3 regions of the Massilia sp. TWP1-3-3 genome follow, and region 2 is predicted to be linked to each of the others. Evidence: predicted binding sites of a transcription regulator. Region 2 holds the regulator's gene; each other region holds the start of a gene.
What was found. Region 2 encodes sigma-54, which starts transcription at its own class of promoters, with help from an activator protein. Its sites were predicted from a motif close to TGGCANGNAANCTGCTTT; they were not measured.
Positions count from the first base shown of each region.

Region 1: the regulator sigma-54 is predicted to act here: its motif matches at 6,817-6,834, upstream of ACP7D4_RS15930 (TorF family putative porin).
Region 3: the regulator sigma-54 is predicted to act here: its motif matches at 6,813-6,830, upstream of ACP7D4_RS00235 (ammonium transporter).

Region 1 is NZ_JAFCWX010000014.1:129,309-139,466, reverse strand. Features, by position in the region: gene ACP7D4_RS15975 (YifB family Mg chelatase-like AAA ATPase) at 1-313, opposite strand, end outside; gene ACP7D4_RS15970 (hypothetical protein) at 570-1,136, shown strand; gene ACP7D4_RS15965 (TipAS antibiotic-recognition domain-containing protein) at 1,408-1,791, opposite strand; gene ACP7D4_RS15960 (hypothetical protein) at 1,899-2,054, shown strand; gene ACP7D4_RS15955 (HAF repeat-containing protein) at 2,085-3,230, opposite strand; gene ACP7D4_RS15950 (iron chaperone) at 3,354-3,755, opposite strand; gene ACP7D4_RS15945 (zinc-dependent metalloprotease family protein) at 4,014-5,795, shown strand; gene ACP7D4_RS15940 (YdcF family protein) at 5,818-6,405, opposite strand; gene ACP7D4_RS15935 (accessory factor UbiK family protein) at 6,402-6,650, opposite strand; gene ACP7D4_RS15930 (TorF family putative porin) at 6,927-7,676, shown strand; gene ACP7D4_RS15925 (P-II family nitrogen regulator) at 7,689-8,027, shown strand; gene ACP7D4_RS15920 (ammonium transporter) at 8,040-9,587, shown strand; gene gshA (glutamate--cysteine ligase) at 9,740-10,158, shown strand, end outside.
Region 2 is NZ_JAFCWX010000001.1:196,773-206,930, reverse strand. Features, by position in the region: gene ACP7D4_RS00960 (DUF484 family protein) at 1-164, shown strand, start outside; gene ACP7D4_RS00955 (monovalent cation:proton antiporter-2 (CPA2) family protein) at 276-2,261, opposite strand; gene ACP7D4_RS00950 (KpsF/GutQ family sugar-phosphate isomerase) at 2,347-3,369, shown strand; gene ACP7D4_RS00945 (KdsC family phosphatase) at 3,369-3,899, shown strand; gene lptC (LPS export ABC transporter periplasmic protein LptC) at 3,957-4,553, shown strand; gene lptA (lipopolysaccharide transport periplasmic protein LptA) at 4,550-5,155, shown strand; gene lptB (LPS export ABC transporter ATP-binding protein) at 5,152-5,910, shown strand; gene ACP7D4_RS00925 (RNA polymerase factor sigma-54) at 5,924-7,408, shown strand; gene hpf (ribosome hibernation-promoting factor, HPF/YfiA family) at 7,479-7,832, shown strand; gene ACP7D4_RS00915 (enoyl-CoA hydratase/isomerase family protein) at 7,926-9,014, shown strand; gene ACP7D4_RS00910 (SMI1/KNR4 family protein) at 9,378-10,103, opposite strand.
Region 3 is NZ_JAFCWX010000001.1:46,115-56,272, forward strand. Features, by position in the region: gene ACP7D4_RS00200 (TonB-dependent receptor) at 1-119, opposite strand, end outside; gene ACP7D4_RS00205 (putative bifunctional diguanylate cyclase/phosphodiesterase) at 457-2,610, shown strand; partial or broken gene ACP7D4_RS00210 (host attachment protein) at 2,715-3,181, shown strand; gene ACP7D4_RS00215 (branched-chain amino acid ABC transporter substrate-binding protein) at 3,330-4,562, shown strand; gene ACP7D4_RS00220 (PsiF family protein) at 4,667-4,969, shown strand; gene ACP7D4_RS00225 (TIGR04552 family protein) at 4,988-6,127, shown strand; gene ACP7D4_RS00230 (hypothetical protein) at 6,171-6,704, shown strand; gene ACP7D4_RS00235 (ammonium transporter) at 6,873-8,075, shown strand; gene ACP7D4_RS00240 (DUF2339 domain-containing protein) at 8,233-10,158, shown strand, end outside.

The DNA of each region.
Region 1 (10,158 bases), on a different contig from region 2:
CATAGTTGTCCAGCTCGGCGTGGGGAATTTGTTTGGAGGCAGCCAGGATGCCGAGCGCAATGGGCAGGTCGAAGCGGCCTGATTCCTTGGGCAGGTCGGCCGGCGCCAGGTTGACGGTGATCCTGCGCGCGGGAAATTCAAAGCCCGCGTTTTGCAGCGCGGCGCGCACCCGGTCTTTGGATTCGCGCACTTCGGCGTCGGGCAGGCCGACGATGGTCAGGCCCGGCAAGCCGTTGGCCAAGTGCACCTCGACGCTCACGCACAGCGCTTCCATGCCGGCCAGCGCGCGGCTGCGTAAAACGGCAAGGCTCATGGCGCTCCTGATGGTAACGAACTAAGATCGGCAGATGGTAGTCCTCGCTGACCATGACTTGTTGAGAGCGGCCAAAGGTGCGGGCTGGGCAGAAAAATTTGTACCGGTTGCAGGCGGAGCAGACGTTCTCGCTCAGGCCGTGTCCAAGGTCGGCACTGACCCGGTTGTCTCATTGTCCTGATGACAAACCATGTTTTATTCGACAATATTTTTTCCTGTATATTGCGAGTGAAGATAATCAAGCAGATCGGCAACTATGCACACCCCTTTGCGCTTTACCCTGGCAATTGCACTGTTCGCCGCGGCGGGCGCGGCTTTTGCCGACGACTGTGACACCCGTGAGACCGCGCAGAAAGTCGTCGCTGCCTTTCCGGCCGAATACAAAATACTGGACGACGAATGGGAGAGCTATGTCGACGGCCCGCATGCCGAGTACCGAGCCATTGAAGCGGGCATGACAAAGGCACAGGCTGCGCGGTTTAAGGCGCGAAAGCCGTCGGACGAGTTCGCCGCCACCATGGAAGCGCTCAAGAAACGCCGTGCGGCGGCCGTGGTTGGATTGCCGAAGGAGGTCGGCGAACAGTACGAGCTGTACAAGCAACGTGGCGAGATTTTAAAAGCATGTGCGATGGCAAAACAGATGGTGCGCGCGACGGTGATCAAAAACGAGTTGGTCAAGTTGTCCGTGATGGAGCAACTGGCGGCCGCGCGCAAGGCCTTTCCTGCGCTGGGCCGCAAAGCGACCGTGACCGTTGCAGCTGCAAACACGCGCTCCGCTGAAGCCAGGGCTGAGGCAGCGGCCGATCCCGACGCCGTCAAATAGAGCCGACGTCCTGCGCCAACGCTTCCGTTTCTTGATAGAGAAACCTGCGGCGCGTGGCCGGATCCGGGTGTGCGCTCAAATTATTGCGCAACCGGATCAGTAATTAACGCGCCTGCCCGTCGTCTTGCGCCTTGGCTTCAGCCGGCCTAGCTGGACGCGCCCATCCTCGGTCTGCGCCTGCATGGTCATCGGCCGGATCACATCGAGCCGCGCGGCAGATTGCATAATTGGGTCTGGAAAAACCAGGTGCCCGACGACGCCAACCTATGAGCTACAGATTGCGCTGGGCGAAGACAAAGATGGCCTCGCCAAGGAAATCCACCATGAGAGGGTGAAAGGCATTGTGATAAGCCTTCATATCCGGGTTGTCCTGATAAAACAGGCCCAGCCCAATGTAGGCCTCCTGTGTGGGCGAGTAGAACCGGACAGCGATTGAATAGTGACGTGACATCAAGGCCTGCACTTGCGGCGACGTTGGCAGCGAATCGTCCACTAACGGCGCCAGCTCCTTGTACAAGAGGTCCCAGTCGATATGCACTTGCTGCTTGTCGACGTGCGACCAATTTTCTGTTTCAGCAAGCGACTTCGTTTGCTGCTCATGAAGCGCATACCTGCATTGTTCGAGGTATTCTGGGGTGGAATTTTTAAGTGTCATGGAAATCCAATTTCGGAAAATGACTATTGTGGTACATGTCGCAACCAAGTGGCGAGAAGTTCCTGCAATGGGGTTGTGTTGGAAAAGCGCATGTCAGGCAAGTCAACATGCAAGTGATGCGCAAGTATCGCCGCCTGTGCATTGCGCACACGCGGAGCGAGCTCGTCATTTATGAAAGCTGCATGCCCGACCCGAGCGCATTTGATGCGCTGTGCAGGGCCTTCGCAGAGCGCATGGCAATCGTCAACAAGCCGCTCGCGTAAAGCCAGGCCCGGCAATCGCGGGGACGCTCGCTACTGCTGAACCGGATGCACCACTTCGCGCGCCTGTGCCTGCGCCTCTGCCTTGGCCTCGGCCTCGCTGATGGCCGGTGCCAGCGTCGCGGCATCGGCTTCCAGTTCCGGCACGCGCGCGGTCATCGGCCGGATCAGGTCCAGGCGCACGGCGTACTGCACGCCGTGGCGCATGGCGTTGGCGGCAATCTGGCCCGCGTCATTGATCGCTTGCGGGGAAAAGATATCCCAGTGCAGCGCCGGGTCGATCAGCGCATTCAAGCTTTGCATCCGTCTGCCGCGATACACAAAGCCCGAAAGATGGTTGCTGGAACCGACCACATGGCCGTGGCAGTTGATTCCGGCTCCGGCGCTGTCACGCTCGGCGCTAACGGGGCGCCCGTCCAGGTCGATCATCCGTCCGTTCCTGTACAGATACGCGATGCGATTGTGCGGCCCGTACGGTACCGACATCGACCCGGTAATCTGCCCACAATCGTTGATCGCCTCGCCATAGTTGGGCGCGAAGCCAAAGTCGCCCAGGTCCCGCATCACGCCTTGCGACCAGGTAAAGGCGCGCAAGGGCTGGTCAGGGAAGGTGAGCGGTCCCGAGGCGCCGGCGATCGTGTTGTGGTTGTTGATGGCGCTGGCGTACGCGATCGGGTCATCGAAAGGCAGCGTGCCGATATCGGTCAACTTGCCGTCCGGCGCGCGCAGGAAACTACGCGGTCCGACCATACCTTCCCGGGTGCCCTGGGCGATGATGAAGCCGCCATTATTGATGTCCGTATAGCGCGTGCTGTGGCCGGGAATGATGCCGATGTCGCGCCGCGTTCCCGCGTAGTAAATCAAGCCGCGCACTTGCCCGGCGGTCGTGGTCCATTGTCCCAGTATTTGCCCCTTGTCGTTGATGGCAGCGGCATTGCTCGACGTGCCGCCAAACGTGCCCAGATACACCACGCCCTTGCCGCGATTGAAGAAGCCGCGCGGCGAGCTGCCGTTGATGTAATAGTCGCCGGTGACGACGCCATCTTTGTTAATGTCGGTGGCGTAGCTGTTGGCAGGGCCGACCACCGTGACGCGGTATTCGGGGTAGGCCCAGGCGGCATTGGCCAGGCCAACGGTGAGGCACAGCATGATGCGGGAAAGACGATGGTGCGCTTGCATGGCATTCTCCAATAATTGGTCGCGGCAACTGCCGCCGGGCCTGGCGGTCGCCGGCCCTCAACCAATCTAAGGCCCGCCGCTGCGGGCGCCCTTGGGAATGCACAAGGCAGTGCACCGGTCTCATCAGCTAGCAGGCGCTGGCACAATGTTGCGAAATTTGCGCCAGAAAGTAACACAGTGCGCCTTGTCCGCGAGATTAAATTCAATCATTTTTCCAAGCAGTGAAAAGTCGACCGGACGGTCCCACGGAAAGCGCACCAGCATCTTGCTGCGCTGAAAGCCGGCGCGCAGGATGTTCTGCGAAAAATGGGTGATGCCAACCAATTCCCGCGCAACGGCCATATGCTGTTTGGCCACGCTGAAGCCGATGATGAAGGTGCCGTGATCGGTGAACATGGGCTGCTTCCACGCGATGGTTGGCGTGAGCTGCGGGAAAGACGCCGTGACCCAGGCCAGCACGTCGTGCATGCGGGCACGCTGTTGCTGGTCGGCGATGTGCGCCAGGTAGTCGGCAAACACGTCCATGTGGTCTCCTTGATGCAGGTCTCCTCGCTGCGGCTTGACTATACCGCCTTGTCGCCGTGCCGTTTGCACCGGTGGCCGGCGCCGCTGTCGATCCATCACCAGTCGTGGCATCGAGAACAAGTCCCTTACTGAAGTGCCACTTTTTAGTTGCCGTGTGGATACACTTCCGGACGATCGCGATATTTCTCTAGTGAAACAAGCTCGACCCTTGATATAGTTGCTCCAAGGTATTTTCCTGGTCCTCGATCGGAGTCTTGCATGCATCCATCATCCACACAACGGCTTGCCGCTGCCGCCGCCGCGGTCCTGCTTGCCACTGCCATCGCACCTGGCGCGGCACTTGCGCAAACGGCCGCCGGGCGCAGCGTGCGCGCGCCGGTCAAGCCAGCTTTTCCCGCGCTGCGCCTGGAGGAAAAAAGCAATGGCGAGCAAGCGGTCGCCAGGCTCGGCGCGCACCTGCCGGCAGTGGCAGCCCATTACGGCAAGAGCGCCAGCGAATTTTCCAGGCAACTGCGCACCGACCGTTCCGCCTGGGTCGACAAGAGCGGCCGCCTGGTCTTCATCGAGCAGGGCTTGACCTCATCCGGCTCGGACCTGGCCGTCTCGAATGTGATCTATCCGCCCGAACAAACCTTCGTGCTGCACTCGCGGCCGGGTTCCAAGCGCAAGATCTACCTTGACTTCAACGGCCATACCACCACCGGGTCGGCCTGGAACACCAGTTACGCACGCGACCCGATCGTCAGCCCCGCGTTCGACCTCGACGGCGTGCCCGGCACCTTCAATACCAATGAACTGGCGCTCATCCAGAACGTGTGGCGCCGCGTCGCCGAAGACTATGCGCCGTTCGATGTTGACGTGACGACCGAGCAGCCCAGCGTCGACCAGATGACCCGTGTTTCCAGCACCGACGACACCTACGGCGCGCGCGCGCTGATCACCAAAAATTTCACCGTTGGCAGCAACAAGGGCAATTGCAACTGCGGCGGCTTTGCGTATGTGGGCGTGTTCGACCATACCGTCGAAACCTACAAGACCGCCTTCATTTTCCAGGACATGCTGGGCAACAGCGAGAAAAACATTGCCGAGGCGGTCTCGCACGAAGTCGGCCACAACCTGGGCCTCAGCCACGACGGCACGGCCACGCTGGGTTACTACAGCGGCCACGGTTCCGGCGCGACCGGCTGGGCGCCGATCATGGGCGTGGGCTATTCGAAGGAACTGGTGCAGTTCAGCAAAGGCGAGTACACGGGCGCCAACAACAAGGAAGATGATTTCCTGGTCATGCAAAGCAACGGCGTGCTGTTCGCCGCCGATGATTTTGGCAACACCATGGGCACGGCGCGCGCGCTGTCGCCGACCGACCTGAACGGCATGAGCTCTTACACCATCAATGGCGTGGTGGAAACCCCGCTTGACACCGACGTGTTCAGCCTGCGCGCGGCGGCCGGCACCGTCACGATCAACGCCACGCCGTTCCAGCGTTCGCCCAACCTCGACATCCTGATCACGCTGCGCGACGCTGCCGGCGCCGTGCTTGCCCAAGCCAACCCGGCCGCGCTGCTCAGCAGTGCGATCAGCATTGCGGTACCGGCAGGCCAGTATTACCTGTCGATCCAGGGTGCCGCCAATGGCAACCCGCAAGGTACCGGTTACAGCAGCTACGGCAGCATCGGCCGCTACACCATGACGGTGAGCGCGCCGACGGCCAGCACGCCGCTGCTGGCCATGCATGTCGAGACCATCACCATGGCGCTTGGCACGGGCAGTCGGGCAGGCGAGTCGTATGCGCAGGCCGGCGTTGCCGTCAAGGACAGCAATGGGCGCGTGATTGCGGGCGCCACGGTGTCGGGTAACTGGAGCGGCATCGTGGCCGGCGCGGCGGTGGCAACGACGAATGCCGCAGGCGTGGCCTTTGCCAGTTCGCCGCTGGTCAAAAGCGGCGGCACGTTCACCTACACGGTGACGGGCATCAGCGCGCCGGGCTACGCTTACGAGCCCGTTTATAACCGGTTGGGCAGCAACGCAATTACGCGCTGAACGAACGCAGCGCAGTCTGCGTTCAGGGATGGCGGCTATTCAGCCAGTAGGCGGGCAGGGCGGCTACTTCGCGGGCGATCGAATACAAATCGCGCAGTTCAAAAAAATATGCGTGCGCCGAGCCGATACGGGCAATGTTGTAGCGCCGCAGCGCCAGGCGGGTGCGTGGTACATGGAAGTATTGGCTGACGACGGTGACGCTCGTAAAGCCATGGCTGGCCATCAGCCTGGCGCAATTGCGCGCGCTCGCGTCAGTGGTGTTGCCCGCGCTGTCAACAAGGATGGCACTGGCCGGCACGCCTTTTTTCAGCAGGTAAGCGCGCATCACGGCTGCCTCGTCGAAGCCTTCGACGCCGGTGCCGCCGCTAACGATCAGGTGCGCGAACACGCGCTGCGCATACAGATTTGCCCCGCGGTCCAGCCGGGCGGCGAGCCGGGCTGACGGCTGGCCGTCCAGCTCGACCTTGGAACCGAGCACAATGCCCACGTCGGTGGGGCGCAAGTCGTCCGCCATGCCGGCCGCGCTGATGCCAAGGCCCGCCAGCAGCAGCAGCGCCGCGCCACCCAGCACCCCCAGCCCCGCTTTCCTGAACAGGGAAGCGGGCGTCACACTTTCTGGCTGGCCAGGCTTTCTTCGAGCTGTTGCACGCGCATCTCGAGCGCTTCGAGCTTGGCGCGCGTCTTGGCCAGTACCTGGTTCTGGATGTCGAACTCTTCGCGGGTGACCAGGTCGAGCTTGGAAAAGCCCTGGGTCATCATCGCCTTGACGTTTTTCTCGATGTCCTTGGCCGGCGAAGACTCGATGGCCTGGTTGATCTTTCCTTGCAAGTCGTTGAAAAAACTATTCATATCCATGTCAAATCCTTGTGAGTGACTATTCGCACCGTTGTGGTGCCCGCACCGCATCAAGTTGGTGCGATCCTGGTGTTTTCCGACCCCTGCCCACCGGGTTTTACAATTTATTATGAGCAAGTAAAGGAGGCCAGGCGCAAAAACAAGTCCTGCGACGCCGTTTTGGAGCTGGCACGACTTCTGCTAAAGAAGCAGTAGCCGAGTGATGCTTCACCGATGCTCCACCCAGGATTTTAAACCGCAACCGCGCCACACGTTCAAACCATTAGGGAAATCGCAATGAAAAACCTGACCACCAAGTTCTCGCTCGCCGCCGCGCTCACGCTCGTCCTGTCCACACTCGGTGCTTCAGCCGCCCAGGCTGCCGATGCCGTTCCTGAGCATGCGTTGACCTACAATGCGGCCGTGACCACCGATTATCGCTACCGCGGCCTGTCACAGAGCCGCCTGCAGCCGGCCCTGCAAGGCGGCGCCGACTATACCCACAGCCCGAGCGGCCTGTACGCCGGCGTTTGGGCATCGACCATCAAGTGGACCCATGACCTGGGCGCCGACGGCAACGTCGAAATCGACCTGTACGGCGGCAAGAAAGGCGAAATTGCCCCCGGCCTGAGCTATGACGTGGGCGGCCTGTACTATGCTTATCCGTCCTACAACCTCGATCCCGATGCGAACACCTTTGAACTGTACGGCCAGCTCGGCTACGGCCCGGCCTATATCAAGTACTCGCGCTCGACGACCAACCTGTTCGGCACCGCCGACACCAAGGGCAGCGGCTACCTCGACGTGGGCGCCAACATCGAACTCTCGCCGGGTTTGATGCTGAACCTGCATGCGGGGCGCCAGATCGTCCGTCACTTTGGCGTGCTGAGCTACAACGACTACAAGATCGGCGTCACCAAGGATCTGGGCTTTGCGTCGCTGTCGCTGGCGGTGGTGGACACCAGCACCGATATTTACGTCAGTGCCCGCAATGGCAAGAACCTGGGCCGCACCGGCGCCGTTCTGACCCTTTCCAAAACTTTCTGATCGAGGCAGCGCATGAAACTCATTACCGCCATTATCAAGCCGTTCAAGCTCGACGAAGTGCGCGAAGCGCTGTCGGCCATCAACGTGCAAGGCATCACCGTGACCGAAGTAAAAGGTTTCGGCCGCCAGAAGGGCCACACCGAGCTGTACCGCGGCGCCGAATACGTGGTCGACTTCCTGCCCAAGACCAAGATCGAAGCGGCCGTCGACGACGCCATCGTCGAGCAGGTGATCGAAGCGATCGAATCGGCTGCGCGCACCGGCAAGATTGGCGACGGCAAGATTTTTGTTTATAACCTGGAACAAGTCGTGCGTATCCGTACTGGCGAAACCGGCAACGAAGCTCTTTAAGGAGAAAGTTCGATGAACAACACGATCACAAAATGGCTGGGTGCGGCGGCCCTGCTGTTCGCCTTCAGTGCGCTGCCGGTGGCGGCGCAAAACGCGGCCCCGGCCGATGCGCCGGCAGCAACGGCAACCGTAACGGACCCGGCCGCAGCTGCGGCGCCCGCAGCCGCGGTTGCTGCGCCGGCTCCCGCAGCAGCAGTTGTTGCAGCTGCGCCAGCAGCCCCGGCTGCCGCGCCGGTGCCCAACAAGGGCGACACCGCCTGGATGTTCATCGCCACCATCCTGGTCATCCTCATGACGATCCCCGGCTTGGCGCTGTTCTACGGCGGCCTGGTGCGCACCAAGAACATGCTGTCGGTCTTGATGCAAGTATTTACCGTGTTCGCGCTGATCATCGTGTTGTGGTGCATTTACGGCTACTCGATTGCGTTCACCGGCGGCAATGCCTTCTTTGGCGGCGCCGATCGTCTGATGCTGGGCGGTATCTTCGATCCGATCAAGGGCACCTTCGCCTACGCTGCCACGTTCAGCAAGGGCGTCGTCATTCCCGAGTTCGCCTTCGTCGCGTTCCAGGGCACATTTGCCGCCATCACCTGCGGGCTGATCGTCGGCGCCTTTGCCGAGCGCATCAAGTTCTCGGCCGTGCTCGCTTTCATGGTGCTGTGGTTCACCTTCAGCTACCTGCCGGTAGCGCACATGGTCTGGTTCTGGACCGGCCCTGACATGATCACCGACGCCGCCTCGGCAGGCATCGAAGGCGCCAAAGCGGGCTGGCTGTTCCAGAAGGGCGCGCTCGACTTTGCAGGCGGCACCGTGGTCCACATCAACGCGGCCATCGCCGGCCTGGTGGGCGCGATCATGATCGGCAAGCGCGTCGGCTATGGCCGCGAAGCCATGGCGCCGCACTCGCTGACCATGACCATGATCGGCGCTTCGCTGCTGTGGGCCGGCTGGTTCGGCTTTAACGCCGGTTCGGCCCTCGAAGCGGGCGACGTTGCCGCGCTGGCCTTCATCAATACGCTGCTGGCCACCGCCTGCGCCACCATGTCGTGGATGTTCGGCGAATGGATCACCAAGGGCAAGCCATCGATGCTGGGCGCCGCTTCCGGCGCCGTGGCCGGCCTGGTGGCCATCACCCCTGCGGCCGGTTTCGTCGGGCCGATGGGCGGTTTGGTGATCGGGTTGCTGGCTGGTATTATTTGCCTGTGGGGTGTGAATGGCCTGAAACGCCTGATCGGTGCCGACGATGCACTAGACGTGTTCGGCGTGCACGGCGTGGGCGGCATTCTGGGCGCCTTGCTGACCGGCGTATTTGCCTCGCCGTCGCTGGGCGGCACCGGCATCTGGGATTATGTGGCGAACAAGCCGTCGGCCGACTATTCGATCAGCGGCCAGGTGATCACGCAGGCAACCGCCGTCGGCACGACCATTCTCTGGTCGGCCGTGGTGGCCTTCATTGCCTACAAGCTAGTGGACCTGGTCATCGGTCTGCGGGTACCGGAAGAAGAAGAGCGGGAAGGTCTGGACATTACCAGCCACGGCGAGTCGGCCTACCATTCCTGATTGCTTCTGACCTTCGGCCCGCGCAAGCGGGTCGTCCGGGCGCCCCACGGGGCGCCTTTTTGCGTTGATGGGCCCCGAAACACTTTAAAATAAGGAATCCGCCCCGACTTATGCGGAACACATTATCGATGAAGCCTTAAGGACGTCACTCCATGGTTCCCCACCTCGCCACAGCCCTCACCGGCCCGCTCCTCGACCTCGAGAAAAAAATTCTGGGGGCCACGCCCGCCATCGAGCGCTGGTTCCGGATGGAGTGGCAGGAACACACGCCGCCGTTCTATTGCTCGGTCGACCTGCGCAACGCCGGCTACAAGCTGGCCCCGGTCGATACCAATTTATTCCCCGGTGGATTCAACAATCTTGCCACCGAGATGCTGCCGCTGACCGTGCAGGCGGCCATGGCGGCGATCGACAAGTATTGCCCGGACGCGCGCAACCTGCTGCTGGTGCCCGAAAGTCACACCCGCAATCCTCACTACCTGCAAAACGTCGCGCGCCTGATGCAGATTTTCCGCCAGACGGGCTTGCACGTGCGGCTCGGCTCGCTGTCGCCGGACATCACCCAGCCCAC
Region 2 (10,158 bases):
CGGTCACGGTCTCGATCGGGGTGGCGACGCTGGACGACTTTGCGCGCGAAAACCCGGTGGAAGGCGTGGCCCAGGTGCTGCTGGCGCAGGCCGATTCTGCGCTGTACAAAGCCAAGCAGGCCGGCCGCAACCGCGTCATCGCGTACCACCCCGAACGGGCATAGCGCCGTCACGACGGCGCAAAATCGGCTATCAAAACTCGAAAAATCGGCCGCCGCCCGCAACCCGTAGGGCGCAAAAGCGCAGCGCATTGCGCCATGCCTGCATCACGTTGTCTAATGCAGCAAGCGCCCCTCAGCCCGGTCCACCGCCTCGGCCGAGCCGCGCAGCACCACCACGTCGCCCAGCTTGAGTTCCGTGCGCGGCGTCACCTCCAGCCGCTCCTTGCCGCGCCGGATCGTGGTCACCTCGGCGCCCACCTCATGCAGCGCCAGTTCCTCGAGCCGCTTGCCGACCGCCCCCGCGTCGTCGCGCAGCGTCACCGAATGCAGCCGCACATAGGTATGCTCCGGATCGTCCCCGATATCGCTCGCGCCGTGAAAGTAGCCCCGCAGCGACGCATAGCGCTCGTCGCGCGCGCTTTGCACGCGGTGCACCACGCGCCTTAGCGGCACGCCCATCATCACCAGCGCATGCGAGGCGAGCATCAAGCTACCCTCAAGCGCCTCGGGCACCACTTCGGCGGCGCCGGCTTTTTTGAGCAAGTCCAGATCGGTGTCGTCATGGCTGCGCACGATCACCGGCAGCGCGGGTGCGAGCTCGTGCACCAGGTGCAGCACCTTGAGCGCCGACGGCGTGCTCGCATACGTGATCACCAGCGCGCTGGCGCGGTACACGCCAGCGGCGATCAGGCTCTCCCGGCGCGCCGCGTCGCCGTATGACACGTGGGCGCCGGCCGCCTGCGCTTCCTGCACCCGCTCCGGGTCCAGGTCGAGCGCCTGGTAGGCGATTTTTTCCTCGGACAGCAGCGTGGCCAGGCTTTGCCCGCTGCGCCCGAAGCCGGCCACGATCACATGCTTCTGGCTGGCCATGGTGCGCGTGGCGATCTGGGTCAGCTGCAGCGACTGCAGCATCCATTCGTTGGACGAAATCTTCATGACGATCATGTCCGCTTTCTCGATCATGAATGGCGCGGCCAGCATCGAGAGCACCATCGAGGCGAGCACCAGCTGGATGATGAACGGGTCGATCAGATTGGCGTCGGCGGTCAGTGTCAGCAGCACGAAGCCGAATTCGCCGGCCTGCGCCAGGCCCAGGCCGGTGCGAATCGAGGTGCCGTCGGAGGCGCCGAACAGCTTGGCCAGCGCGGCGATCAGCGCGAACTTGACCATTACCGGCCCGCACAGCAAAATCAGCACCAGCCACCAGTTTTCCAGCACCACGCGCACATTGAGCAGCATCCCCACCGTGATGAAAAACAGCCCGAGCAGCACGTCGCGAAACGGCTTGATGTCTTCTTCCACCTGGTGCCGGTACTGGGTTTCGGAAATCAGCATGCCGGCCACGAAAGCGCCCAGCGCCATCGACAGGCCGGCGCGCTCGGTGATCCAGGCCGCGCCCAGCGTGATGAGCAGCAGGTTGAGCATGAACAGCTCCTGCGAGCGGCGCTTGACGACGATGGTGAACCACTTGCGCATGATCTTCTGGCCGATGAACAGCAGCAGCAACAGCACAAAGACCGCCTTCAGGCCCGCCAAGGCCAGCGTGCCCGCCAGTTCGTCGGCCGGTTTGCCCAGCGATGGAATCAGAATGAGCAGCGGCACCACGGCCAGGTCCTGGAACAGCAAGATGCCGATGATCTTGCGGCCATGCGCGCTTTCCAGTTCGAGCCGCTCGGTGAGCATCTTGACGACAATGGCGGTGGACGACATGGCCAGCGCGCCGCCCAGCGCAAAGGCGGCCTGCCACGTGATGCGAATGCTGGCCGGCAGCTGGGTGGCGAGCAGCCACCCGAACAGCATGGTGGCCGCGATCGTGAGCACCACCTGCGCCATGCCCAGCCCGAACACGATGCGGCGCATGGCCATCAGCTGGGAAAGCGAAAACTCCAGGCCGATGGAAAACATCAGGAAGACGACGCCAAATTCGGCCAGCGTTTCGGTGGTATGGTTGTTTTCGGCCAGGCCCAGCGCGTGCGGGCCAATCAGGATGCCAACTGCCAGATAACCGAGCATGGGCGGCAGATGCAGCATGCGGAAGGCGACCACGCCGAGCACCGCACTGCCTAGCAATAAGAGGGTAAGTTCAAGTCCTGAAACCATGCTATGCCGTTGACGTGGAGGGGTAAAACGCTATTTGTTGCGTCTGGCAAGTTTTTTGCTTTCGCAATTCGTTTATACTGCTTCCATGAGTGTAACCGATGAAAAAACAATGCTGAAAGCTTTTGACAAAAACGTCGTCGAGCGCGCCATGGCGATGGCGCGCGAAACGCTGGAAATCGAAACCGACGCCATGCACGCGCTGCAGGACCGGCTGGTCGGCGACGACAGCGTCGGCCAGGCAGTGGCCATGCTGCTCGAATGCGGCGGGCGCGTGGTCGTCTCGGGCATCGGCAAGTCGGGCCACATCGCCCGCAAGATCGCCGCCACGCTCTCGTCCACCGGCACCCCGGCCATGTTTGTCCATCCGGCCGAAGCTGCCCACGGCGACCTGGGCATGGTGACCCCCAAGGACGCCTTTATCGCCATTTCCAATTCCGGCGAAACGGCCGAACTGATGTCGATCCTGCCGATCGTCAAGCGCATGGGCGCGCCGCTGATCGCCATGACGGGCAACCCCAAATCAAGTTTGGCGCTGCTGGCCGACGTGCACCTGGACGTTTCCGTGGCCAAGGAAGCGTGCCCGCTCAATCTGGCGCCAACGGCCAGCACCACCGTCACGCTGGCGCTGGGCGACGCGCTGGCCGTGGCGCTGCTCGACGCGCGCGGCTTCAAGGAAGAAGACTTTGCGCGCTCCCACCCGGGCGGCGCGCTGGGCCGGCGCCTGCTCACCCACGTCAAGGACGTGATGCGCAGCGGCTCGGACGTGCCGATGGTGACGGCCGATGTGCCGCTGGCCGCCGCGCTGCTCGAAATTACCCAAAAGGGCATGGGCATGACCGCCATCGTCGACGCCGACCAGCGTCCAGTGGGCGTGTTCACCGACGGCGACTTGCGCCGCCTGATCGAGAAAGTCCAGGACTTCACCAAGATCACGATCCGCGACGTCATGCATGCCGAACCGCGCCGCGTGCGCCCCGAACAGCTGGCGGTGGACGCGGTGGCCGTCATGGAGCAGTTTCGCATCAACCAGATGCTGGTGGTGGACGACGACGGGCGCCTGGTCGGCGCCCTGCACATCCACGACCTGACGCGCGCAAAGGTAATCTGATGAACCAGCTCGAACACATGCGCCGCGCTGCGGCCGTCAAGGTCATGATCTTCGACGTCGACGGCGTGCTCACCGACGGCAGCCTGACTTACGGCCCGGATGGCGAAACCACCAAGACCTTCAATGTCCTCGACGGCCTGGGCATCCAGCTGCTGCAAAAAAGCGGCGTGGCCACCGCCATCATCAGCGCGCGCGAGTCGCCGATTGTGGTGCGGCGCGCGGCCGACCTGGGCATCATGCATGTCCACCAGGGCATCCACGACAAGCGCATCGCCTTTGCCAGACTGCTGGAAGCGACCGGCTTGACGGCGCAGCAGTGCGGCTATATCGGCGACGACGTGATCGACCTGCCACTGCTGCTGCAGGTCGGCTTTGCGGTCACTGTGCCCACCGGGCACCCGGAGGTGCAACACCGCGCCCATTACGTCACGCGCGCCGGCGGCGGGCGCGGCGCCGTGCGCGAAGTGTGCGACCTGGTGATGCGCGCGCAGGGCACGTACGAGGCGGCGCTGGCGCCGTATTTCGCGTGACAGGCAAGAATCAGGAATCAGGCCTGCGGGACCCATGCCTGCGGGGCGGGGGCCGCCATGGATAAGCGCACCGCCCATCGCTGGCCGCTGCTGCTGACCATCACGGCGCTCATCTTCTCCGCCTTGGGCAGCTTCTGGCTGGTGCAGGTGATGCAGCGCGGCGACGGCCAGGTCGATCCGGCCGCAGCCGGCAACGAGCCTGACTACATCGTTGAAAAATTCAGTTTCGTGCGCATGACGCCCGAAGGCAAGCCGCGCTACCTGTTCTACGGCGCCAAGCTGACCCACCGTCCGCTGGGCGACGTCTCGGACGTCGAGCAGCCCATGCTGCAAAGTCTGGCGCCCGGCCAGAGTCCAATGACCGTCAAGGCCAACACAGCGCGCCTGCGGCATGCGGACGACCAGGTCGACCTGTTGGGCAAGGTCGACGTCTTTCGCCCCGCTTCGCCTATGGCGCGCCTGATGCACATGACCACCGAAGCGCTGACCGTGTTTCCGGAAGAAGACCGCATGGAGTCCCGCGTGCGGGTCGACATGGCGCTGGGCGCCAACACCATTACCGGCGTCGGCATGAAGGCCAACAACGCCACGCGCCAGGTGCAGTTTGCCGGCGGTGGCCAGATCATCGTTCCACCCAAGGGCAGTAGAAAATGAAAAAAATAATAGCAATTGCAGTGTTTGGCCTAGTGGCGCTGGGCGCCTCGGCCGAGAAAGCCGACGCCGGCAAGCGCGCGGTAATCGACTACGGCACGCTGCTGGTGGACGAAGTCGCCCAGGTCACCATCGTTACCGGCAACATCGTCGTCACTAAGGGCACGCTGGTGCTGCGCGCTGAAAAAGCGGTGATCAAGACCAGTCCCGAAGAAGACATGCAGGTGACGCTCACGGGCGTGCCCGGCAAGATGGCGACGTTTCGCCAAAAGCGCGACGGCGGCCCCGAGCTGTGGGTCGAAGGCAATGCGCAGCGCATCGAATACGACGAGCGCAGCGGCGTCGTCAAGCTGTTCGGCAGCGCGCATATCCGCCAGATCGAGGGCAGCACCATGACCGACGAAATCAAGAGCGAATTCATTTCGTACGACAGCATGCGCGAGGTATTCACCGCCCGTAACGACGCCAGCGGCGCGAGCAAGCCGGGCGAGGGCCGCGGCCAGCTGATCATCGCGCCGCGCAAGCCGCGCGCCGCGCCGGCGCCAACCGCGCCAACTGCGCCAACGGGGCCGACTGGCACGCCAGCTCCGACGGGCATGCCATGATCGAACCGAAAGCTTGTGGCAGCACGCTGATCGTGCGCGGCCTGCAGAAAAGCTACGGCAAAAAACTGGTCGTGCGCGACGTATCGCTGCAGGTTGAATGCGGCGAGGTAGTCGGCCTGCTGGGGCCCAACGGCGCCGGCAAGACCACCTCGTTCTACATGATCGTGGGCCTGGTGCCGTCGGATGCCGGCTCGATCGACATCAGCGGCGTGGATATCTCCAGCCTGCCGATTCACCGGCGCGCCGCGCTCGGCCTGTCGTACCTGCCGCAGGAAGCGTCGGTGTTTCGGCGCCTGACGGTCGAAGAAAACATCCTCGCCGTGCTGGAACTGCAAAAGGTCAACGGCAAGCGCCTGAGCAAACCAGAACTCAAGGAGCGGCTCGACACGCTGCTGCATGACCTGCAGATCGAAAAGCTGCGCGAGAACCCGGCCATGTCGCTGTCGGGCGGCGAGCGGCGGCGCGTGGAAATCGCGCGTGCGCTGGCCACCAATCCGCGCTTTGTGCTGCTCGACGAACCGTTCGCCGGGGTCGATCCGATCGCCGTGATCGAGATCCAGCGCATCGTGCGGTTCCTGAAGGAGCGCGACATCGGCGTTTTGATCACCGACCACAATGTGCGCGAAACGCTCGGCATTTGCGACCGTGCCTACATCATCAACCAGGGTGCGGTGCTGGCCTCTGGCCGTCCGGACGACATCATCGCAGACGAATCGGTACGCCGCGTTTATCTGGGTGAGCACTTCCGGATGTAAGCAGGTCAAACCGATGAAACAATCCCTGCAACTACGCACCTCGCAGCACCTTGCGCTCACGCCGCAGCTGCAGCAGTCGATCCGCCTGCTGCAGTTGTCCACGCTCGAACTGCACCAGGAACTCGAACAGCTCCTGACCGACAATCCGCTGCTCGAACGGCTTGACGATCCGCTCGACCATTCGGTGCGCCTGCTGGCCGACGGCGCCATCGGCAGCAGCGCCACGCCGGCCGAGGCGCCGCCCGAACCGGGCGCGCAGGATGCACCGGCGCCGGCCGAAGGCCAAAGCGCCGATGCACCCGAGGGGGAAGCTGCCAGCAACAACGACAACAACAACGACAACGACGGCGAGTGGGGTGACCTGGGCCGCGCCAAGAGCAGCGACGACGAAGATTCGCGCCCGCAGCTCGAGGGCAGCGCGACCACCCTGCGCGAGCATCTGATGGAACAGATGCGCGTGCTGGTGCTCGAAGTGCGCGACCGCGCGCTGGTCGAACTGATCGTCGACGCGCTCGACGACAACGGCTACCTGACCGAGACGCTGGAAGAAATCCATGCGCGCATGCCCGAAGAACTCGAGATCGATTTCGATGAATTCAAGACCGCGCTGTCGCTGCTGCAAAGTTTTGATCCGGTCGGCGTGGGCGCGCGCAATGCGTCCGAGTGCCTGGCGCTGCAGATTCGCGCCATGCGCGGCGTGCCGCTGGTGACGCGCCGCATGGCGCTGGCCATCGTCGAAAAGCACCTGACCTGGTTCGCCCAGCGTGAATTCAACAAGCTGAAAAAAGCGCTCGACTGCGACGACGAAGACTTGCGCGAGGCGCAGACCATCATCCGCCGCTGCAATCCGCACCCGGGCGCCGTGTTCGCCTCCGATGTGTCGGACTTCGTGGTCCCGGACGTGATTGTGCGCAAGGCCAAGGGCGGCTGGTCGGTCTCGCTCAACAACGACGTGATGCCGCGCCTGCGCGTGAACAATATGTACGCGAGCCTGCTCAAGCAGGGCAAGGGCGAAGGCCAGATGGGCGCCCAGTTGCAGGAAGCGAAGTGGCTGATCAAAAACATGCGCCAGCGCTTCGACACCATCTTGCGTGTCTCCGAGGCTATTGTTGAGCGCCAGCGCAATTTCTTCAGCCATGGCGCGGTAGCCATGCGTCCCCTTGTGCTGCGCGAAATAGCTGATACACTTGGTCTACACGAGAGTACTATTTCTCGTGTAACAACTCAGAAATTCATGCTGACCCCGCATGGCATGTTTGAGTTGAAATACTTTTTCGGTAGCCATGTCGCCACCGAAGCGGGGGGAGAAGCATCTTCCACGGCGATTCGTGCACTCATCGTGCAATTGACAGGAGCAGAAGACCCTAAAAATCCATTATCCGATAGTAAGATTGCGGACATGCTGGGGGAACAGGGTATGGTCATCGCTCGCCGCACCGTTGCCAAGTACCGCGAAGCGCTCAAAATCCCGCCCGTCAGCCTCAGGAAGTGTCTGTAATCGGCATTTTTATGCCGTTCCTCTGCGCGCCGCGCACGAACGGAAAGTGACACCATTATTAGGAGTGTGTATGAATCTCACAATTAGCGGACATCATCTCGAAGTGACCCCAGCCATCCGTGAATACGTACAAACCAAGCTCGAGCGCGTCAAGCGCCATTTCGATCACGTGATTGATATTGCCGTGATCCTCACCGTGGATAACCTGACTGAAAAAGAAAAACGACAAAAGGCTGAAATCAACCTTCGCCTGTCGGGCAAGACCGTGTATGTAGAAAGCCTGTCGCATGACCTGTACGCCGCTATCGACACCCTGATCGACAAGCTCGACCGTCAAGTCATGAAGTACAAGGACAAGGTCCAGGACCATAATCACCAGGCCATCAAGCACCTGCCTGAAGAAGAACTCCCTGAAGCCATCTAAGGCCCGGGATTCTTGACACGAGGGCGCCTGCGGCGCCCTTTTTGCATCTGCGGAGGCTAAAATATGGGTCTATCCATTTATTGTCAGCCTTCCATGAGCGAATACGTCCAGACCCGCGTTGCCAACCGTACCGGCATCATCACCCTCGACCGTCCCAAAGCGCTTAATTCGCTGTCGCTGCAGATGGTGCGCGACTTGACGGCGGTGCTGCAGGCCTGGCGCGCGGATGACGCCGTCGATGCGGTCGTGCTTGGCAGCAGCAGCCCCAAGGCGCTGTGCGCCGGCGGCGACATCCGTTTTTTCCATGAGGTGGGCGGCAAGAGCCCGATGGGCGGCAGTGCCTTGCTGGAAGACTTTTTTACCGAAGAATACGCGCTCAATCACCTGATCCATTTCTATCCCAAGCCCTACGTGGCGCTGATGGACGGCGTGGTCATGGGCGGCGGGATGGGCATTGCGCAGGGCGGGCCCGACTGCCGTATCCGCATCGTCACCGAGAAGACCAAGATGGCGATGCCGGAAGTAAACATCGGCTTGTTTCCGGACGTGGGCGGCAGCTACTTTTTGTCGCGCGCGCCTGGCCAGCTGGGCAACTACCTGGGCCTGACCGGACTGACGGTCGGCGCGGCCGACGCCCTGTACGCGGGGTTGGCCGACGTGTTCGTGCCGCAAGAGCAGATGGCCGCGCTGGCCGCACGCATCGACAGCACGCCCGGGGCCGAGCTGCGCGCCATGATCGCAGATTTTGCCGCGCCGTATGCGGGGTTCGCCGGCGCCAGTGAACTGGAAGCGCAGCGCAGCCGGATCGACCACCATTTCAGTGCGCCAAGCGTGGCGGCCATCATGCAATCGCTGGCGGGGGACAGCGACGTCTTTGCGCAAAGAGCCCATGCGGCCATGGCCCAGCGCTCGCCGCTGATGATGTGCGTGACGCGCGAACTGCTGCGCCGCGGTGCCGGGCTCGACGTTTCCAGCTGCCTGCGCATGGAGCGCACCTTGGTGCGCCACAATTTTGAGCATGGCGAAGTGCTGGAGGGCGTGCGCGCGCTGGTCATCGACAAGGATAATGCGCCGCAATGGAATCCGCGCACGCTGGACGAAGTGAGTGGTGAGATGGTCGAACGCTTTTTTACGCCGGTGTGGCCGGCTGGCGCGCACCCGCTGCGGCATTTGCAAGGGTGATGCTGTAAAGACACGGCAATGTCGGCGTTTTCCACGCAATTTCGCCGCTAGGGTTGAACCTGAATCAGCTCGCTAAGGAACCAAAGTGGTCAAACCTGACGGGGGTAGTGGGGCCGCTGACGGGCCTCCGAAAGTTTCGCAACTTTTTTATAAAGGGCCGCTACCGTCGCCCTATTCCGGATGCACGTTGGCCCGTTTCGTTCGCCAAAACGCTACCGGTCAGACACCGGCAAGTGATCATTTCATTGCTTTGCCCACTGAGGACGCACGTTTTTCTGCTGGGTCGTGTACGGTTCGCCAGGCGCCGGCGAGAGTATCCGGAGTTCAACTTGCGCTCATTTCGACATTCATGAGTACCACCGCCTAATTCCAAATGCGCCACCAAGGTTGGTCCCGGGCGCCCGTTGGTTTACTCGAATCCGGCGAGTCACCCCCAGTTGCAGTCCGTCGGCGGAACTCGTTCAGCCTGTTTTCATACCATGGGAACTGCGTAGCTCCGTGATAGATCCGCTGCCCTTTTGACCCAAACAGTCCTACTGGCTTTTGAGCGTCGATGACACTCGCGACAAGATCGCGTCCGTCATGCCGTTTATGGGATTTCGAAAGTTCCAGCACAATCGCCTCGGCGGACAAACCCTCGTCAATCAGTCGCCTTACCTCCTGAAAGGCTGCAAGTTCATCATCGAGCCAATTTTCGTAAAACGCGAGAAGCGAAGTGGCAGTCTCGGTGAAGCCGTCCTCATCCAAATCTCGAAACACGATCGCGTTCGCCTTCGGTCCCGACGAAATGACATAAGTTCGATGTCCGCAGCCTTGCTCACCGATGAATATGTATTTAGCATCCTCTGTCTGCAGCGAATTGACGGGCACGGTTCCGTAATATGGCCCCACGCCGCCATCTCCGACCTCGCGATAGAAGCCTGCGAGTTCACTTGGAAGTGCGCAGCCAAGACGTGCTTCCGCAGCGGCGATCTCCCCTTCACTCAATGGGGCTGCCGCTTCGTATTGATGAAGTTCCGCGCCGAAGGCTTGGCGTTGCGCGTCGAACTGTCTCAGACGTTGAATTTTTTCAAGTACCAGTTCCCACATCAGTTAATTCTCCGTGCACATGTCGGCAAATGGCAGCCATGAACCCGACATCATC
Region 3 (10,158 bases), 150 kb from region 2:
TCGACCCCGTCGAGCACGTCGAGCACTTTGGCCAGCGCCGGCGCGTTGACCGCTGCGGACGGCTGCTGCGCCGCAGCGCCCGAAAACACGCACATCAAAGCAGCTGGCAACGCCCGCATACATCGCCCAGACTGTCTTGTCATCGGGTGCGTCCCCTGTCGTTGTGTAAGAGTGATTAGGCGTGCCGCAGCCGGCCCGGATAGCCTGGTCTTCGCGAGACCAAGCTTGCTAAAAAATTCATACAAGCAGGAGAAGTTTCATCTGGACATCTATTTTCAAAATTTTAACAGGTAGGCAGGACATTGCCAACCGTCGCAGGGCGCGAGTGCAAAAAAACCGGAGCAGAGTGCACAGCGCCGTGAAATTTGCAGGCTTCAAGCACATTACTGTAGCGCATTGATTGTCACTTCTGGCTTACACTGGCACACGCGGGACATCAATTTTCAAGGACAGCAAATGGCGCGGGACGATGGCGAATACGGCAAGCAACGCCTCGAGCTGGTGATGGAAGCTGCGGGCATGGACCTGTGGGAGAACGATCTCGTCACGGGCGCCGTGACGCGCAAGGCAGCCAAGATTTTTGCCGAGCTCGGCTACACCGACGGGGAAGCGGCTGCCTGCATCGACGACCTGTTCCTGCTGGTCCATCCCGACGACGTGGCCGGCGTCAAGAGCGCGCTGGCCGAGCACCTGGCCGGCGTTACGTCAACTTACCGCTGCCAGTTTCGCCTGCGCTCCAGCGCCGGGCAATGGGTGTGGTACGCCAACCACGGCAAGATCATGGGGGACGACACGGGTGTGCGCGGACACAGGCTGATCGGCGTCACCTTCAATATCGACGAGCGGCGCCGCCACGAAGAGCAGATCGCCGAGCAGCAGCGCCAGCTCGTCGAAAGCGAACGCGAGCACCGCGAACTGCTGCGCAACCTGCACACCGCCATCGTGGTGCACGCCCCCGACACCAGCGTCATCTACTGCAACCCGCACGCCTCGGCGCTGCTTGGCCTGTCGCCGGAGCAAATGCGCGGCAAGGTTGCGCTCGATGTCGCCTGGTGCTTTGTCGACGAGCAAGGCGCGCCGATTGCGCCGCAAGATTACCCCGTCAGTCGCGTCATCCGCAGCAGCGAGCCGCTCGAAGCGCTGGTGGTGGGCGTGCGGCGCGACCAGACGCTGCGGGTGGTCTGGCTGCTGGTGCACGCATTTCCCGAATTCGACGGCCAGGGCGTGCTGCGCCAGGTGGTCGTCAATTTCGACGATATTTCGCCGCGCAGGCAGGCCGAGGAAAAAATCCATCATCTGGCGTTTTTCGATTCGCTCACCGGCCTGGCGAACCGGCACCTGTTGATGAACCGGCTGCAGGTAGCGACGGCCACCTCGGCCCGCAGCCTGCATTACGGTGCGGTGATGTTCATCGATCTGGACAAATTCAAGGCCATCAACGACGTGCTCGGGCACGCCGTGGGCGACCAGATGCTGATGCAGGTGGCGCAGCGCATCCTCGGCTGCGTGCGTGAAACCGACACTGTCGCGCGCATCGGGGGCGACGAATTCGCCGTATTGCTGGGGGAACTGGACCCTGGCGTGGAAGCCGCTTCGCAGTCGAGCGCCCTGGTGGCCGAGAAAATCCGGCGCGCGCTCACCACCCCGTTTTACCTCAAGGGCAGCGCGCACCACAGTTCGCCCAGCATCGGCGTAAGCCTGTTCGTGGGCAATGGCGAGAGTGCCGACGTGCTGCTGCGCCAGGCCGACATGGCCATGTACAAGGCCAAGGATGCCGGGCGCAACACCATGCGCTTTTTCAGCGCCGCCATGCAGCTGGCGGTTGAAACCCACGCCGCGCTGGAGGCCGACCTGCGCCACGCGGTCGGGCGCGGCGAACTGAGCCTGCATTACCAAGTGCAGATCGACGCCGACGCCCGCGCGCTGGGGGCCGAAGCGCTGGCGCGCTGGACCCATCCGACCCGCGGCGCCGTCTCGCCGCTGCAATTCATCCCGATCGCCGAAGAAAGCTCGCTCATTCTCGACATTGGCGACTGGGTGCTGGCCACCGCCTGCGCCCAGCTGGCGCGCTGGCACCGCGACGCGCGCCTGCAGCACCTGACGCTGGCCGTCAACGTCAGTGCGCGCCAGTTCCACCAGAGCGATTTTGTCCCGGCGCTGGCCGCGCTGCTGGGACGCCACGCCTTTGACGCCGCCCGGCTCAAGCTGGAATTGACCGAGAGCGTGGTGCTCAACGACGTGGCCGACATGGTCACCAAGATGGTGGCGCTGCGCGCCCTGGGCGTAAGTTTGTCGATGGACGACTTCGGCACTGGCTACTCGTCGCTGTCGTATCTGAAGCAACTGCCGCTGGACCAGATCAAGATCGACCAAAGTTTCGTGCGCGACATCACCACCGATGCGACCGATGCGGTGATGGTCAAGACCATCATTGACCTGGCGCGCAATTTTCATTTTCATGTGATTGCCGAAGGGGTGGAAACGCAGGCGCAGCTGGACTTTTTGCAGCTGCACGGTTGCACCGCCTACCAGGGCTATTTGTTCAGCAAGCCGGTACCGATTGCAGCGTTCGAGAAAATGCTCGAAACCCACTATCTGCCGGCCCTGTAACAGCTGCATGGCACGTCCCATGCGCTGCACAAAAATTGCGGCAGCGCGGGAACATAAGCGCCCTCAACCCACTCTAACCTCTAGCCAACTTGCCTGGAGCCGCCTTGGACCATACCTGGATCGTCGTCGCCAACGCTTCCCGCGCCCGTCTTTTTTCACGCGCAGGCGCCAACGGCGCCCTTGATGAAATCGACGACATGGTCAACGCTGCCGTTCGGCTGCGCACGGCCGAGACCGAAACGGACCGCCTGGGACCAACGTCGGCGGGAAACAGCATCCACAACACCGGCGGCGCCCTGCCCAACAAGGCGTACGAGCCGCCGCAAACGCCCACCGAACATGAGACCGAACTGTTCGCCCGCAGCGCCATTGCCGCCTTGCTGCAGGGCAACAGCAAGGCCGCTTCCAGCACGTTGCCCTGATCGCCAGTCCCGAATTTCTCGGCTTGCTGCGCCAGTTGCTCGACCCGCAACTCAAGCCGCTGCTCGCCTGGGACTTGAACAAAGACTACACCCAGGCCAGCCTGGCCCAGCTGCGCGAGCATATCGACGCCCAGCGCTTGCCCGGTTAAGCGGCGCCGCCAACAGCAGTTTCCTGCAGCGCAAGGTCCGCGTTGCCAGGGTGTGGCGGTGCGCCGGCGTACCGGGCGCCGCGTGCAGAGCGCCACGCTACAATCAGGGGTCACGGCCTGCCAGCCGCACACCGATGCCAAGGATCCCATGCGCGCGACCTTTTCCCCGCTGTCCCTTTCCTTTTCCCTCTCCCTTTCCCTCGACTTCGACTTCGCCTTCGCCCTCCCCCGCGCCCTCCCGCGCGCCCTCGCCCTCGCCCTCGCCCTCGGCCTGACTGCCGCCAGCTTCACCGCGCGCGCCGCCGACGACGTGGTCCGCATTGGCAGCGCCGCCCCCGCCAGCGGCGCCGGCGCCCACCTGGGCAAGGACATCGAGAACGGCGCCCGCATGGCCATCGAAGACTTGAACGCCAAGGGCTTCACCATCGACGGCAAAAAAGTGCGCCTGGTGCTGATGGCCGAAGACGACGGCGGCGACCCCAAGCAAGGCACTGCGGTCGCGCAAAAGCTGGTTGACGCCAAGGTCGCCGGGGTGGTCGGTCACCTCAATTCCGGCACCACCGTGCCAGCCTCGAAAATCTATGACGCCGCCGCCATCCCGCAAATCACGCCGTCCGCCACCACGCCGGTCTACACGCGCCAGGGCTTCAAGTCGGCGTTTCGCATTGTCGCCAACGACACCCTGATCGGCAGCACGCTGGCGCGCTATGCGCTGGGCAAGCTGCAGGCGCGCCGCATTGGCGTGATCGACGACCGCACCGCCTTTGGCCAGGGCCTGGCCGACGAATTCATCAAGGGTGTCAAAGCGGGCGGCGGATCGGCCCGGATCGTGGGCCGCCAGTTCACCAACGACAAGGCCACCGACTTCAGCGCCATCCTCACCCAGCTCAAGAGCAAAACGCCTGACCTGGTGTTCTATGGCGGTCTGGACGCGGTCGCCGGCCCCATGCTCAAGCAAATGCAGGCGCTCGGCTTCAAGGCCCGCTTCATGGGCGGGGACGGCATCTGTTCCGAAAAACTGCCGCTGCTGGCAGGCGAGGCGCTCGGCGAGGGCAATGTCACCTGCGCGGTGGCCGGCGGCGTGACGCCGGCGCAGGAAAAGGGCTACACGGACTTTGTGGCGCGCTACCGCAAGACTTACAAGGTGGACCTGCAGGCTTATGCGCCGCACGCCTACGACGCGGTGATGGTGCTGGCCACGGCCATGCAACAAGCGAAATCGCCGGACCCTGCGCGCTACGCCCCCTACATCAAGCGCATCAACTACCAGGGCGTGACGGGCAACATCCGCTTCGATCCGCAAGGCGACTTGCTCAATGCGGCCATGACGATCTACACTTTCCGGGGCGGCAAAAAGACCAAGCTGGAGGTGATCCGCTGACGCGGCGCTTGCAGCGCAAAATAACGGGCGAAAAATGCCGGGCTATCGTATAGTCGTGATGTTGCAAAATTGCATTCATTCCTCAACGACTGAAGGAGACTTATATGAAAACACTGTTTGCCCTGATCGCCGCCCTCACCCTGTCCAGCGGCGCCTTTGCCGCCCCTGAAGCTGTCGCGCCGGCCAAATCCGCGCAGCAAAACAAGATGGTCACCTGCAACGCCGACGCAAGCGGTAAAAAGGGCGATGAGCGCAAGTCGTTCATGAAGCAATGCCTTAGTGCCAAGCCAGTCAAGGCCATGACGCCTCAGCAGGAAAAAATGAAAAGCTGCAACACCGACGCCACCGGCAAAACTGGCGGGGAGCGCAAAGCCTTCATGAAAACCTGCCTTTCCGCCACAAAGTAAAGCGCGCCGCCCCAGTTTATGTCGGAGCACGTTGCATCGCTCAAAAGCAAGCACAAGTTTTCGCTGAACTGGGGCTATCTCACTGCCATCACCAATGGCATGTCGGCCATTGACCTGGCGTCGCTGGCGCTGCGCAATATGCACGACGCGCGCCAGTTCGCGCGCGAGTACGGCTTTGACCTTGAGAACGCGGCCACGGTCGCGCGCATTGTGCGCGGCCACCGCGAAGCGGTCGCCTTCATCCTGTCCCATTTCCTCGAACCCAAGCAGAGCGAGCTGATGCCGGCGCAAGTGCGCCTGGCCGAGGATCCGCTGCAACTGCTGGTCTACGCCTCGCAGCGCGCGGAGCACAATGACGCGCTGCACATGTGGTCGTGCGCGGTGCTCAAGGTCATGCACGGGATCTTCTACATCGACAGCGACCTCAAGCTGCGTCACTTCCACACCATCCGCGAGCAAGTGTTCGCCAGCCTGGATGAAGTGATCCGCAAAGATGGCGAGCAATACTTCCTGACCGACGGCGAAGTTTGCCTGCCGCTGCTACATTACGACAAGAAAAGCAACAAGGGACGCGACAGCATTCTGTTGAAACTGCTGCAAAAGGCAGCCTACCTGGCGTCCGACATTTACGACCATCTGGGCGTGCGGCTGACCTTTGCGACACGCTTTGAATGCCTGCTCGCGCTGCATACGCTGCAGCGGGTTCATTTGCTGTCGGTCACCAATATCGATCCCCAGCGCACGCGCAATACGCTGCTCGACCTCGATGCGGCAAAGCAAGTCTTCGTCAAGTACCGCACTCTGCTCGACCGCAGCGGGCCTTATCCGGCCGAACTGCTGCAAACAATGGATGACGAGCTGCTGGCGCTGTCCGAACCGCAAACCCGCAGCGACAATCCGCACAGCGGCAGTGGCTTCAACAGCTTGCAGGTCACGCTGCGCAAGATGATCCACCTGCACGGCGAGGGCGGCGATGTCGATTTCTTTTTCGAGTACGAAATCCAGCTGATGGACCGAGAAAGTCACGAACGCAGCTTGAGCGGGCCGGCCAGCCATGCGGCGTACAAGCGGCGTCAGGTGGAAGCGGCGCGCATTCGCGTGTGCGGGCGCGAATTGCTGGACTGGATTGCGGCGCAGGCCGGCGGTACAGCGTCGTAAAAAAGGAAAACCAGTGAAAGCACCGTTATTTACAGCAGTCCTGTTGACCTGCATGTCCGGTGCGGGCGCGTACGGCGTACCGGACGCGCCCGCACCGGACTTGCACGCCATGAGCGCCAGGCAAATCAACACCCTGTTTGGTGAAGATCGCCAGGACACGCTGAATAACGATTTCTTGTTGAAAGATGCTATCAACCTGTCGATGGGTAATCCCGCACCGAATGAAGTATTAACGGATGGGACAATACTAATCCACGGCTGCCGCCCCCATAGCTGCATTGAAAAATCCGCAACGATCATGGAAGGAGCCGCCGGCCGGGTCCTGGCCGCCGGCTTGCTGCATTTTAATTGCCGCCTGCTGGTGCGCGAAGACGTCCCGGCGTCGAACGCCGCCCTGCCGGACCGACCTTGCAGGCAAGAGCCGACGCTGGAGGTGTTCATCATCCGGCGCAGCGACACACCGCAAGCATTGGCCCGGGAAACCGGCTACCTGTCGGCGCTACGGCAATGGGGCAGACGAAGCGGATACGAGGGCGAAAGCGTGCACGTCAAGGTCGTCGGCGCCAGGCGCAGGTAGCGGCGCGCACTGAAAAGGGGCAAACATTTTGGTGCAAGCGGCGGGCACCCGAAAGCGTGGGACAGAAAAAGTTCATTACGAACAATGACTTAGTTTACTGCACCAATTTGGAACGATTGTTGCTTAGCAACTGCTATCTTCCACTTTTGCACCTTTTTCGGGAATCCCATGAACGTCATTCACAGCGGCGCCGACGCCCTCTTTATATTGCTCGGTGCCATCATGATCCTGGCCATGCACGCAGGATTCGCTTTTCTTGAACTGGGCACGGTTCGCAAGAAAAACCAGGTCAACGCCCTGGTCAAAATCCTTGCCGACTTTGCCGTCTCCACCATTGCCTATTTTTTCGTCGGTTACAGCGTGGCTTACGGCGTCGATTTCTTTTCGGGTGCCGAGATCCTGGCCCAGAAAAACGGCTACGAGCTGGTCAAGTTCTTCTTCCTGCTGACCTTTGCCGCGGCCATTCCTGCCATTATTTCGGGCGGCATCGCCGAACGCGCCAAATTTCATCCACAGCTGATCGCCACCTTTATCCTGGTGGCGCTGGTCTATCCACTGTTCGAGGGCATCGCCTGGAACCAGCGCTTCGGCTTCCAGGCCTGGCTCAAGCTCGCCTTCGGCGCCGAATTCCATGACTTTGCCGGGTCCGTCGTGGTGCATGCACTGGGCGGCTGGGTGGCGCTGCCGGCCGTGCTGCTGCTCGGCGCGCGCCGCGGGCGCTACGGGCGCAACGGCGCCATCGCCGCCCACCCGCCTTCGTCAATTCCCTTCCTGGCGCTGGGCGCCTGGATTCTGACGGTGGGCTGGTTTGGTTTTAACGTCATGAGCGCGCAAACGCTCGAAAAAATGAACGGACTGGTGGCGGTCAACTCGCTGATGGCCATGGTCGGCGGCACGCTCGCCGCGCTGATTGCTGGCAGGAACGATCCCGGCTATGCCTACAACGGCCCGCTTGCCGGCCTGGTGGCCGTGTGCGCCGGCTCGGACCTGATGCATCCGCTGGGTGCGCTGGCCACCGGCGCCATTGCCGGCCTCATTTTCGTGGGAATGTTTACGCTCACCCAAAACCGCTGGAAGATCGACGACGTGCTGGGTGTCTGGCCGCTGCACGGCCTGTGCGGGACCTGGGGTGGCATCGCGGCCGGCATTTTTGGCCTCAAGGCGCTCGGTGGGATGGGCGGCGTGTCGCTTGCCTCGCAAACGATCGGGACTTTGCTCGGCATCGCCATTGCACTGGCGGGCGGCTGCGCTATTTATGGCGTGCTCAGGGCGACGATGGGTTTGCGGCTCGATCCCGAGCAGGAATTCCAGGGTGCCGACCTGTCGATCCACCATATTTCGTCGACACCTGAGCGCGAATCGAACTGGTAATGTGCGCGTGCGCTGCGGGCCGCGCTACCCGAGGTCGCGCGGATTGATACCACCGAACCAAGGTAGCATAAGTTAATAAAGAATTATTCTTTTGCACCCGCCGTCAGTATACAATCCTCTTTGGAAACTTTTTCAGAATGACAAGAAGAGGGGTTGTATGTTTCTGGCGGCGGTATTTGGTATTTTATTCATCTTCGGCTATCCGTTCCTGGCGGCGCTGATAGCGACCGGGGCGGTCCGGCGCCGGCTTGACAATCTCGAGAGCGCCAATCGGCGCCTGGAAGCTGAGCTCGACGAGGTGCGGGCCAAGCTCAAGACTGCTGCTGCGCCGGCGCAAGCTGAAAAGACCGCGCAGCCCGTGCCTTCCTTTGTGCCGCGCGCCAGACCTGTACCGGCACCTGAAACCATCCCTGCCCCCACCCCTGCGCCGGTGTCGGAACCGGAACCACTGTCTCCGCCGCCGCTCGCGCCGCAAAAGCCGGTGCCCGCCATGGCCGCTGCTACCCCTGCGCCTAACACTGCCTCGGCGCCGATTCCCGCATCTGCACCCGCACCTGCACCTGCACCCGCACCTGCACCTGCACCTGCACCCACAATGCTGCCCGAGCCGAGCCCCGTCTACCCACGGGCGGAAACGCCGGCATGGATCAAGGCCGTCAAGAACTGGCTGTTTACCGGCAACCTGGTGGCCAAGATGGGCCTGCTGATCCTGTTCATTGGCGTGAGCTTCCTGCTCAAATACGCGTCCGAGCACGTCACCGTGCCGATCGAACTGCGCCTGGCCGGCATCGTGCTGGCCGACATTGGCCTGCTGGTATGGGGCTGGCGCATGCGCCTGACGCACCGCGGCCTGAGCCTGCCGATCCAGGGCGCCGCCCTCGCAATCATGATGCTGGTGACCTTTGGCGCCTTCCGCCTCTACCACCTGATTCCCTCCGGCCTGGCCTTTGGCCTGCTGTTCGTGCTCACTGCCTTTACCTGCCTGCTGGCGGTGCTGCAAAACGCCTTCTGGCTGGCCGCCTTCGGCATTGTCGGCGGCTTCGTCTCGCCGATTCTCACTTCCACCGGCAGCGGCAGCCACGTGGCGCTGTTTTCGTACTACACGCTGCTCAACGCCGGCATCCTGGCCATTGCGCTCAAGCGCAGCTGGCGCGCGCTCAACCTGCTCGGCTTTGCGTTCACCTTCGTCATCGGCACCGCCTGGGGCATGCGCAGCTACGTGCCGGAACTGCACTACCTCTCCACCCAGCTGTTCCTGATCCTGTTTTTCGTCTTTTACGTCGCCATCGCCCTGGTCTGGGCCATGCGCCAGTCGCTCCAGCTGAAAGCCTATGTCGACGCCACGCTGGTGTTCGGCACGCCGCTGGCCGCCTTCGGCCTGCAGATCGCATTGATGCAAGGCACCCACTTCGGCAACGCGTTTTCGGCCCTGGCCATGGGCGGGTTTTATACCGCGCTGGCGCTGGCCCTGTGGGGCCGCCGCAAATCGCGCCTCAAGCTGCTGATCGAATCGTTCCTGGCGCTTGGCATCGTGTTCGGTACGCTGGCCATTCCGTTTGCGCTGGACGGGCGCTGGACGTCGGCCGCCTGGGCGCTCGAAGGCGCAGGCGTGGTCTGGGTTGGCCTGCGCCAGCGCCAGAAACTGACGATGATGTTCGGCCTGCTGGTGCAAGCAGCGGGCTGGATCTCGTTCCTGGGCGCCGTCAGTGGCCTCGACCAGCAGGCCGCCAGACAGTCGAACCTGTGGCTCGGCTTCCTGATTTTGGCCGGCACCGCCTTTTTCATGGCGACCACCTTCCGCGCCCAAAAAGATGAAAACGGCACCGACCACGCTTTCCCGCGCGCCGCCGCGCTCTTTCTTGGCCTGGCCGCTGCCTGGTTCATGGCCGGCGCCTGGACCGAAATCATCCTGCACCAGCGCGGCACGGCAATGGCCAATATGCTCGTGGCCAGCGGCCTGGCGACAGCGAGCATCCTGGCCGTCATCGCAGCGCGCATGCAGTGGGCGCGCGCCCGCACCTTCGCACTGGTCGCACAGGTGCTGTCGGGCGTTGCGCTGACGCTGCTGATCGCCACCGAATGG